3 regions of the Burkholderia sp. Bp8998 genome follow, and region 1 is predicted to be linked to each of the others. Evidence: predicted binding sites of a transcription regulator. Region 1 holds the regulator's gene; each other region holds the start of a gene.
What was found. Region 1 encodes HrcA, which represses chaperone genes, less so after heat shock. Its sites were predicted from a motif close to TTAGCACTCNNNNNNNNNGAGTGCTAA; they were not measured.
Positions count from the first base shown of each region.

Region 2: a site for HrcA is predicted at 1,442-1,468, ahead of rpoH (RNA polymerase sigma factor RpoH). Genes of this name have one in related genera too.
Region 3: a site for HrcA is predicted at 1,447-1,473, ahead of DIE06_RS30605 (co-chaperone GroES). Genes of this name have one in related genera too.

Region 1 is NZ_QTQF01000016.1:69,549-72,821, reverse strand. Features, by position in the region: gene DIE06_RS17555 (NAD kinase) at 1-645, opposite strand, end outside; gene hrcA (heat-inducible transcriptional repressor HrcA) at 776-1,798, shown strand; gene hemH (ferrochelatase) at 1,937-3,001, shown strand; gene DIE06_RS17540 (RNA-binding S4 domain-containing protein) at 3,007-3,273, shown strand, end outside.
Region 2 is NZ_QTQF01000018.1:105,497-108,769, forward strand. Features, by position in the region: gene cydP (cytochrome oxidase putative small subunit CydP) at 1-115, opposite strand, end outside; gene rpoH (RNA polymerase sigma factor RpoH) at 444-1,379, opposite strand; gene DIE06_RS19255 (acyloxyacyl hydrolase) at 1,740-2,309, shown strand; gene DIE06_RS19260 (nuclear transport factor 2 family protein) at 2,355-2,738, shown strand; gene leuA (2-isopropylmalate synthase) at 2,882-3,273, opposite strand, start outside.
Region 3 is NZ_QTQF01000041.1:27,233-30,505, reverse strand. Features, by position in the region: gene groL (chaperonin GroEL) at 1-1,033, opposite strand, end outside; gene DIE06_RS30605 (co-chaperone GroES) at 1,080-1,373, opposite strand; gene DIE06_RS30600 (SRPBCC family protein) at 1,749-2,258, opposite strand; gene DIE06_RS30595 (DUF1571 domain-containing protein) at 2,289-2,921, opposite strand; gene DIE06_RS30590 (quinol oxidase) at 2,918-3,273, opposite strand, start outside.

The sequences.
Region 1 (3,273 bases):
CGGCGCGATCGGCACGAGCACGATGCCCTGGAGCTGCGGATGCAGGATCGGGCCGGCCGACGACAGCGCGTACGCGGTCGAGCCGGTCGGCGTGGCGACGATCAGGCCGTCCGAACGCTGGTTGTACATGTACCGGCCGTCGACCGACGCGCGCAGCTCGACCATCCCGGAAAAGCCGCTGCGGTTCACGACGACGTCGTTGAACGCGAGCGCGTGGTAGATCGGTTCGCCGTCGCGCACGATGCGGGCCTCGAGCAGCGAGCGCTCCTCGCGCTCGAACTTGCCCGACAGGATCACCGGGACGCGCGCCTGCATGTCGGCCGCCGCGATGTCGGTGATGAAGCCGAGCCGCCCGTGGTTGATCCCGATCAGCGGCGTCTTGTACGGCGCGAGCTGGCGGCCGATGCCGAGCATCGTGCCGTCGCCGCCGAGCACGACCGCCACGTCCGCGCGCGCCCCGATTTCCGCCGGGGTGAGCGCCGGATAGCCGGAGATGCCGATCTCGCGCGCGGTGTCGGCTTCGAACACGACCTCGAAGCCGAGCTTCGCGATGCAGCCAGCCAGCGTGGCGAGCGGCTCGGCGATGCCGGGCGTGTTGCTCCGGCCGACGAGCGCGACAGTGTTGAACTGATTACCGGTTTTCATGCCGGCATTACACCATAGCTCGTTGACGAAAAGAACCGGCTGTGCGCGGACGGGGCCGGATCGGTCAGCCCGCGCGACAGTGGCCGCGGCCACTCGCCGCGGTCGCGCGGTTGCGCTAAAATTTTCCACCATGCTAGATCCTCGCGCACGAACCCTCCTGAAAACCCTGATCGAACGGTATATCGCCGACGGTCAGCCGGTCGGCTCGCGCACGTTGTCCCGTTATTCCGGGCTCGAGCTGAGCCCGGCAACGATCCGCAACGTGATGTCCGACCTGGAGGAGCTCGGCCTCGTGTCGAGCCCGCACACGTCGGCCGGCCGCGTGCCGACGCCGCGCGGCTATCGCCTGTTCGTCGACACGATGCTGACGGTCGAGGCGCCGATCGACGCCGAGGCCGTCGCGCGCCAGGTACAGAACACGCTGCAGGCCGGCGAGCCGCAGCAGCGGGTCGTGGCGGCCGCGGCGAGCGTGCTGTCGAACCTGTCGCAGTTCGCGGGTGTCGTGCTGACGCCGCGCCGCAGCCACGTGTTCAAGCAGATCGAGTTCATGCGGCTGTCGGACAAGCGGATCCTGCTGATCATCGTCACGCCCGAGGGCGACGTGCAGAACCGGATGCTCGCGACGCCGCGCGACTATTCGCCGTCGCAGCTCACCGAGGCGTCCAACTACATCAATGCGCATTTCGCCGGGCTGTCGTTCGACGAGGTGCGCCGCCGCCTGCGCGACGAGATCGACCAGTTGCGCGGCGACATGACCACGCTGATGCATGCAGCCGTGACGGCCAGCACCGAGGTGCCCGACACCGAGGACACCGTGCTGATTTCCGGCGAGCGCAACCTGCTCGAAGTGGCGGACCTGTCGTCCGACATGGCGCGGCTGCGCAAGCTGTTCGACGTGTTCGACCAAAAGACGGGCCTCCTGCAATTGCTCGACGTGTCGAGCCACGCCCAGGGCGTGCAGATCTTCATCGGCGGCGAATCGACGCTCGTGCCGATCGAGGAAATGAGCGTCGTGACCGCACCCTACGAGGTGAACGGCCAGATCGTCGGCACGCTCGGCGTGATCGGCCCGACCCGCATGGCGTACAACCGCGTGATCCCGATCGTCGACATCACCGCGCGGCTGCTGTCGCTCACGCTGAGCCAGCAGTAACCTGAACCGACACCGTCCCGCCATCGTGCCGCGGCGGCGCGCGCGCCACCAGTCGGCCGAACGGCCAGCCGACCCGAGCGAGGCGGCCCGCTATAATTGAGGGCCGTCCGACTGCGTGCCGCGAGCACGTTCCTGCCCATGCGTTTCGATCTTGAGCCGCCTTCGAGCGTCGCGGCTGCCCATCGCATCGGCGTGCTGCTGATCAATCTCGGCACGCCCGACGCCCCGACGCCGCGCGCGGTGCGGCGCTATCTGGCCGAGTTCCTGTCGGACCCCCGCGTCGTCGAAATCCCGCAGGCCGTCTGGCAAGTGCTGCTGCGCACGCTGATCCTGCCGCTGCGCGGCCGCGCGTCCGCGAAGAAATACGCGGCCGTCTGGATGCCCGAAGGCTCGCCGCTGCGCGTATACACCGAGCGCCAGACCGAAGGCGTGCGCCACCTGCTCGCCTCGAACGGCTATCAGGTGACGGTCGACTACGCGATGCGCTACGGCAGCCCGAGCATTGCGCAGGCGCTCGCGCAGTTCAAGCGCGCGGGCGTCGAGCGCGTGCTGCTGATGCCGATGTATCCGCAATACTCGGCGTCCACCACCGCGACGGCATTCGATGCCGCGTTCGCCGCGCTCGCGCGGATGCGCAACCAGCCGGAAGTGCGCACGGTGCGGCAGTATGCCGACCATCCGGCCTACATCCACGCGCTTGCCGAACAGGTGCGCCAGTACTGGGCGCAGCACGGCCGGCCCGACTTCGCGGCCGGCGACAAACTCGTGCTGAGTTTTCACGGCGTGCCGAAACGCACGCTCGACCTGGGCGACCCCTATCACGACCAGTGCCAGCAGACGGGCGCGCTGCTGATGGCCGTGCTCGGGCTGTCGACGCTCGAATGCCGCGTAACGTTCCAGTCGCGCTTCGGCAAGGCCGAGTGGCTGCAGCCGTACACGGCGCCGACACTGCGCGAGCTCGGCGAGGCCGGCGTGCGGCGGGCCGATGTGTTCTGTCCCGGTTTTACGGCCGATTGTCTGGAGACGATCGAGGAGATCGGGATGGAGGTGCGCGACGAGTTCATCGCGGGCGGCGGCCAGACGTTCCACCGGATTCCGTGCCTGAACGGCGCGTCCGCGTGGATCGGCGCGGTGGGCGAGATCGTCGCCGAGAATCTGCAGGGCTGGCCGGTGAAGGTCGTGCAGCCCGAAACGGTGAGTTGAACGCGATGAACTACAGGATTTCGACGGAACCCGGCGCGAAGCTGCGCATCGACAAATGGCTATGGGCCGCCCGCTTCTTCAAGACGCGCTCGCTCGCGTCCGACGCGGCCGACAAGGGCCACGTGAAGATCAACGGCGCGGCGGTCAAGCCGGCGAAGGACGTGCGCGTCGGCGACGAGGTCGAGATTGCGATCGATGGTGTCGTCTGGCACATTGCCGTGCTGGGCATTTGCGACGTGCGCGGGCCCGCGAGCATCGCGCAGACGCTTTAC
Region 2 (3,273 bases), on a different contig from region 1:
CGATGTCGCGGGCGAAGGTCGGCCCGCGAGCCCACGCGGCAATGCGCGCGCGCCAGCCGGGCGTGCCGGCGGCCTGCGGGGGAGGTGGCGCAGGCTCTTTATTGATCGAGATCAAGGTGATTATCCTGAATCGATTTACATCGGGTTTGGGGCGACTTTACGTCGGATTTATGACGGCAGTTAAGCTGTTTTAATCCTTTTAAGCCGACATGCCAATTTTAAAATGCCGGCTTTCCGATGCCGAGTGCTGCGCTGCGGCAGACCGTCGCGAAGCGCGTGTCGAAACTTGAGGCAGATCAAGGTTATGCGGAAGGGGCCGGAATTCTCCCGATACCCGATCAATAAGGTCGATTAATAAGCGAAGCGCGCGGCGAAACGACAGACGAAAAAAAACCGCTGCCGGTCGGGCAGCGGTTTTGGGTGAAGCGCTCTAAATCGCGGATTTATGCGTATTCGGCGAGTGCGGTGCGCATCTTCTTCATGGCGCTCGCTTCGATCTGGCGGATGCGTTCGGCCGACACGCCGAACTCGGCCGCGAGGTCGTGCAGCGTCGAGCCGCCCGAGCCGTCGTCGTCGACGTTCAGCCAGCGCGCCTCGATGATTCGGCGGCTGCGTGCGTCGAGCGCCTCGAGCGCCTGCGCGATGCCGTCCGTCTGCAGCATGTCGCGCTGACGCGCGGCGAGCACGGCGGTCGGCTCGTTGTGCGAATCGGCCAGGTAGGCGATCGGCGCATACGACTCCTCGCCGTCTTCCACTTGCCCTTCGAGCGCGATGTCGCCGCCCGACAGACGCGTTTCCATTTCGGTCACGTCTTCGCGCTTGACGTTGAGCTCCTGCGCGAGGCCGTCGATTTCCTCGGGCGTCATCGCCTGCATGCTCTTCTTGTGGCTGCGCAGGTTGAAGAACAGCTTGCGCTGCGCCTTCGTCGTCGCGACTTTCACCATCCGCCAGTTGCGCAGGATGTACTCGTGGATCTCGGCCTTGATCCAGTGGATCGCGTACGACACCAGGCGCACGTTTTGCGCCGGGTCGAAACGCTTCACCGCCTTCATCAGGCCGATGTTGCCTTCCTGGATCAGGTCGCCGTGTGGCAGGCCGTAGCCGAGATAGTTGCGCGCGATCGACACGACGAGGCGCAGGTGCGACAGCACGAGACGGCGAGCCGAGTCGAGGTTGTTGTCGTCGCGGAATTCGGTCGCGTACTGGCGTTCCTCTTCGGCACTCAGCAGCGGGATCCGGTTCACGGCCTGGATATACGCGTCGATGTTGCCAAGCTGGCCCGGCAACATCGATTGAGTTGCGAGCGCCAGCGAGCCTGCCGATTCGGCCTTGGCCGGCGTCGGGCTCAGGGTGTTCGGAAGGGTCAGGGCGTGGCTCACTAAAAAACTCCTTTGGAATCAGGGACAAACCCCTGGTCTCGGATGAGATTCCGGGGCCCATCTTAGCACTCCCGTAATCCGAGTGCTAATTCCTTAGAGGGCGCGTGGCCATCCGAGTTCCCGATTTTCTATCGAACATGTCGAGTCGATAGTCTAATTTGCGACCGGGCTGACCGAAGGAAGTTCCGTAAACCGTTGTTTCTGATAGTAATCGGTAGACGGTTTCGATTTTTGTAGTTTTGGAAGCAAACAATTTCGCTTCGTGATGCCGATCCGAAAAGTCCTTTACCATACCATTCAGTTCGCTCGGGCCGGCCGTTGCGGCAAGGCTCCATTCAACCCGCAAAGTTGGAGTGTCAGATGAACAATAAGAAGAATCGCCGGCCCCATAGCCGGCTTGCGCTGCATGCGCTGCTGGCGGCGTCGCTGCTGGGCGGATCGGGGGCCGCATTCGCGGATCGGTGGGGGATCCGGGCCGGCGGCGGATTTTCCGATCGCCACGGGATCGACACGGCCGATCTCGGCGTGGTGTGGGATCCGGGCTGGAACTGGTGGGAAATCGGCGGCTGGCACTTCGCGTTCGTGATGGAAGGCAACGTCGGCTACTGGCACACGGGCGGCAACGTCCACGCCAACCTCGGGGAGATCGGCGCGACGCCGATGTTCCGTTTCATCAAGAGCGCGGGCCAGGTCCGCCCGTTCATCGAGGCCGGCGCCGGCATCCGGTTCCTGACGCATCCGACGATCTCGCACAATCTGTCGCTGTCGACGTCATTCCAGTTCGCGGACGTCGTCGGCGTCGGCGCGCAGTTCGGAGAACGCCAACAGTATCAGGTCGGTTATCGTTTTCAACATGTGTCTAACGCGGGTATCAAAGAGCCGAATCCTGGTATAAATTTCCACCAGTTCTACGTGCAGTACAACTTCTGATCCGCACGTCCGCGCACGGCGGGCGCGCTGCCGAGGAGTCAGGCGATGGCGAAGGTGGTCGATGCGATTCGCGCACTCGAGCGCGATCGGTTCCGGGCGATGGTCGACGGAGACGGCGAGGCGCTCGATGCGCAATTGTCGGACAAGGTGTTCTTCGTGCACACCAATGGCAAACGCGAAACCAAGCAGCAGTTCATCGACGCCATCGTCGCCGGCCGCCGCCGCTATCGCCAGATCGAAATCCAGTCGCAGGACCTGCTGCCCGTCGGTGATGCAACCTGCGTCGTCACCGGGCGCGCGTTGATCGAGATGGAAACGAATAACGGCGGTCTGGTGTTTCCGATCGCCTATACCGCCGTTCACACCCATGAGCAGGGCCGGTGGCGCCTGCTCGCGTGGCAGGCAACGCGGTGCGCGACCGAGACATGAGCGCGCGTGGCGCTCGTTTTCATGTCCCGACCGAAGCGGCCTCCTGGGCCGCTTTTTGCTGGCCCGTGCGGCGCGGATCGCGCGGCGCACGGGCGGTCACGCACCGCTCGCTGTCGTTGGAACCCTGAATCGAGACCTGGCGGTCAGGCCGCCGCGCGGTGGTCGGCGCAATGCCAGGCCGAGCGGTTGATCGCGCTGACGACCGCATCGAGCGCGGCGCTCGCCGCATCGTCGTGCACCCCGACGCCATGCCGCAACGGCGCATCGCCGACCCGGCAGCCGACCGATACCGCGATCCGGCCGTCCGTCGTGCGCGCGTGCTCGCACGAGGCAACGTCGATCGTCGCGCCGGCCGCCGTCGCGAAGGCCGCGGCCACGCGCCGGACGGTGTCTTCGGGCGTCGCGCCGGCCGGCGGCGGCCCGGCGACGTCGCGGTTCTGCCAGCGCGCGCCGTCACCGTGGCGCTCGGCCGGGCCGTCGGTCTCGAAGAATTCGCGGGCGAACAGCGCGCAGATCGCGTCGCCGGTCACTTCCT
Region 3 (3,273 bases), on a different contig from region 1:
GCGCTTCGATGTTCACGGCTTCGCCTGCGCCGTCGATGATCGTCGTGTTTTCCTTGCCCACTTCGATGCGCTTCGCCTGGCCCAGTTCTGCCAGCGTTGCCTTCTCGAGCGTCAGGCCGGTTTCTTCCGCGACGACTTGACCGCCGGTCAGGATCGCGATGTCTTCCAGCATGGCCTTGCGGCGATCGCCGAAGCCCGGCGCCTTGACCGCAACGGTCTTCAGGATGCCGCGGATGTTGTTGACGACCAGCGTTGCGAGCGCTTCGCCTTCGACGTCTTCAGCGATGATCAGCAGCGGACGGCCAGCCTTCGCGACTTGCTCGAGCACCGGCAGCAGATCACGGATGTTCGACACCTTCTTGTCGTGCAGCAGCACGAACGGGTTGTCGAGGACGGCGACTTGCTTGTCCGGGTTGTTGATGAAGTACGGCGACAGGTAGCCGCGGTCGAACTGCATGCCTTCGACGACGTCGAGCTCGTCGGCGAGCGACTTGCCGTCTTCGACGGTGATCACGCCTTCCTTGCCGACCTTGTCCATCGCTTCAGCGATGCGATCGCCGATCGACGTGTCGCTGTTCGCCGAGATCGAGCCGACCTGTGCGATTTCCTTGTTCGTCGTGCACGGCTTGCTGATCTTCTTCAGCTCTTCGACAGCCGCTGCGACTGCCTTGTCGATGCCGCGCTTCAGGTCCATCGGGTTCATGCCCGATGCGACGTACTTCATGCCTTCGCGAACGATCGATTGCGCGAGGACGGTTGCCGTCGTCGTGCCGTCGCCTGCGTTGTCGCTGGTCTTGGAAGCTACTTCCTTGACCATTTGCGCGCCCATGTTCTGGAGCTTGTCCTTCAGCTCGATTTCCTTCGCGACCGACACACCGTCCTTGGTGACCGTCGGGCCGCCGAAGCTGCGCTCGAGCACGACGTTGCGGCCCTTCGGACCCAGCGTGACCTTGACTGCGTTGGCGAGAATGTTCACGCCTTCGACCATCTTCGAACGGGCGGAATCGCCGAATACGACGTCTTTAGCTGCCATCTTCTAACTCCTTGAATTCTTGGGAATATGTACCGTCAGTGGACGCTTACTTCGCGTTGACCACGGCCATGATGTCTTCTTCGCGCATGACCAGCAGCTCCTGGCCGTCGACCTTGACGGTCTGGCCAGCGTACTTGCCGAACAGCACGCGATCGCCGACCTTCACGTCGAGCGCGATCGGCGCGCCCTTGTCGTCGCGCTTGCCCGGGCCGACCGCGAGGATCTCGCCTTGATCCGGCTTCTCAGCGGCAGCTTCGGGGATCACGATGCCCGAGGCGGTCTTGGTTTCCTGATCCAGGCGCTTGACGATCACGCGATCGTGCAAAGGACGAAGGTTCATATTCACTCCTCTCTTGACTGAGATTGAAGAACGCTTAGGGAATCTGCCCGGCGGGTCGCCCGGCAGAGAATTGTTAGCACTCTCGTGCAGCGAGTGCTAATTATATGGACGGGTTTTGACAAATTCAAGAAGGGGAGCCAGAGGTTTTTTCGCGCGGGACGAGGCGGCGGGAAAACGGGGAGGAAAGATGAAAAACCCTTTAAAAACAATCAAATAGACATCAACCCAGCGCTCCGGCTGCGGGCACGATGCGGGAAATCCCGACCATCGCATCGGTTTGACCCGGGGTAAGCACCGAGTTCCGCGGACGTCCGGCATCGGGTGAAAAAGCCTGCTTGCGCGCCGCCAGGGGCGCAAAAGCCCGGCGCCGGATCGTCACATGTCGGGGCAGCCCGCGACCGGCTGGAACGTCCGGCCGTCGGTCTCGACCGTCGCGCCGAGCAGACGCGCGAGACCTTTCGCGCCTTCGCGCATCACGACGTCGTGATTCCAGACGAACAGCGGGCGCGCGACCGGCGCCAGCCAGTTCATCCAGCGCTCGCGCGTACGGATGTGCCAGTCGTAGCGCACGACGGTGCGCGTGCCGTCGCCGGCGAAGGACCAGCAGCCGTCGCCTTCGATCGCGCCGCTCGCGCGGCCTTCGAGCACATGCGGCCGCTCGACGCGCAGCACGCGCATGTCGAAGGTCAGCCGGTACGGCAACGCGCCTTTCCACGTGTATCGCTGCAGTGCGCCGACGCCGCGCGCATCGCCGCGCTCGATCTCGACGGTCCGCACGGCCGCCTTCCACCAGTCGGGCCAGCGGTCGACCTGGTAGATCGCGTCCCACACCGCCGCGAGCGGCGCGTCCACGCGCCACGTCGTCGAAAACCGGTATTCCGCCATGCAGCCTCCGGCACGAGTCGGGATCAGGGATCAGGGTGCGAAAAAGCGGGCGGGAAACGCGACGTCGATTTCGACGTCGTCGAGCGTCACCGTTTCGAGCGGCGCACCGTCGTCGTCCCCGAAGCTGACGACCTTCAGCGGAAAGCCGTCCTGGGTGTCCAGCCACAGCCGGTAGCGATGCACGCCACCGACCACGTGCGCGGGCGCGCCCGTCACCGACACGCGCAGCGTGGCGCGGCCGCCGATGGTTTCCTCGCCTTCCGTCACCGTCGCGCCGCCCTGCTGCAGCGCATGCACGTTGCGCAGCAGCTCGCCGACGTCCGACCGGTCGACGCGATGGCCGCTGCGGTCGCGCAGGAGCGGATTGGACGGCGACAGCGTCAGCGCGGGCGGCGCATGCTCGCCGAACGGGCGCAGCCGGACCTTGCCGGCGCCGGGATCGTACGCGAGCACCGCGCCGTGATGCGGGGACACGAAGTCCATCCTGACGAAACCGGGTTTCAGGTATGCATAGTGGAATTCGGCGTGCTCGCCGCTTCGCGCCGACGAGCGGATCGTCGCGCGGTACGAGTGGACCTGGTCGAAATGCGTCTGCGCGACGGTCACGGGGTCGGCTGTCATGCTCGCTCCTATCAGGCTCGCGGCCAGCAACGCGGCGATCATGGCGCCGCCTCGACGTCGAGCACGCCCTCCATCCCGCGCTCGCGATGGCTGCGCAGGAACAGCAGCCGATGCGTGCAATAGTAGGCGAAGCGCCCGGGCGCCGTCGGCGTGAAGCGCAACGTGCGCGGCGTCGTGCCGAGTTCGGTGTGCACCGCGATGCCGGCCTGCGGCGCGTCGATCTTGAAACTGTGCGGCACGACACCCGGTTCGGCCGATACGGTCAATTCGACCGGCACGTGCGCGCGGACGATCACGTGGTTCGGACGAAAGAAATAGCTGCCGCCAACGATCGCCACCCGCTGCACGCCGTCGGCGTCGACCGGCACGCGCACCGGGGCATCGCCGTCCGCCC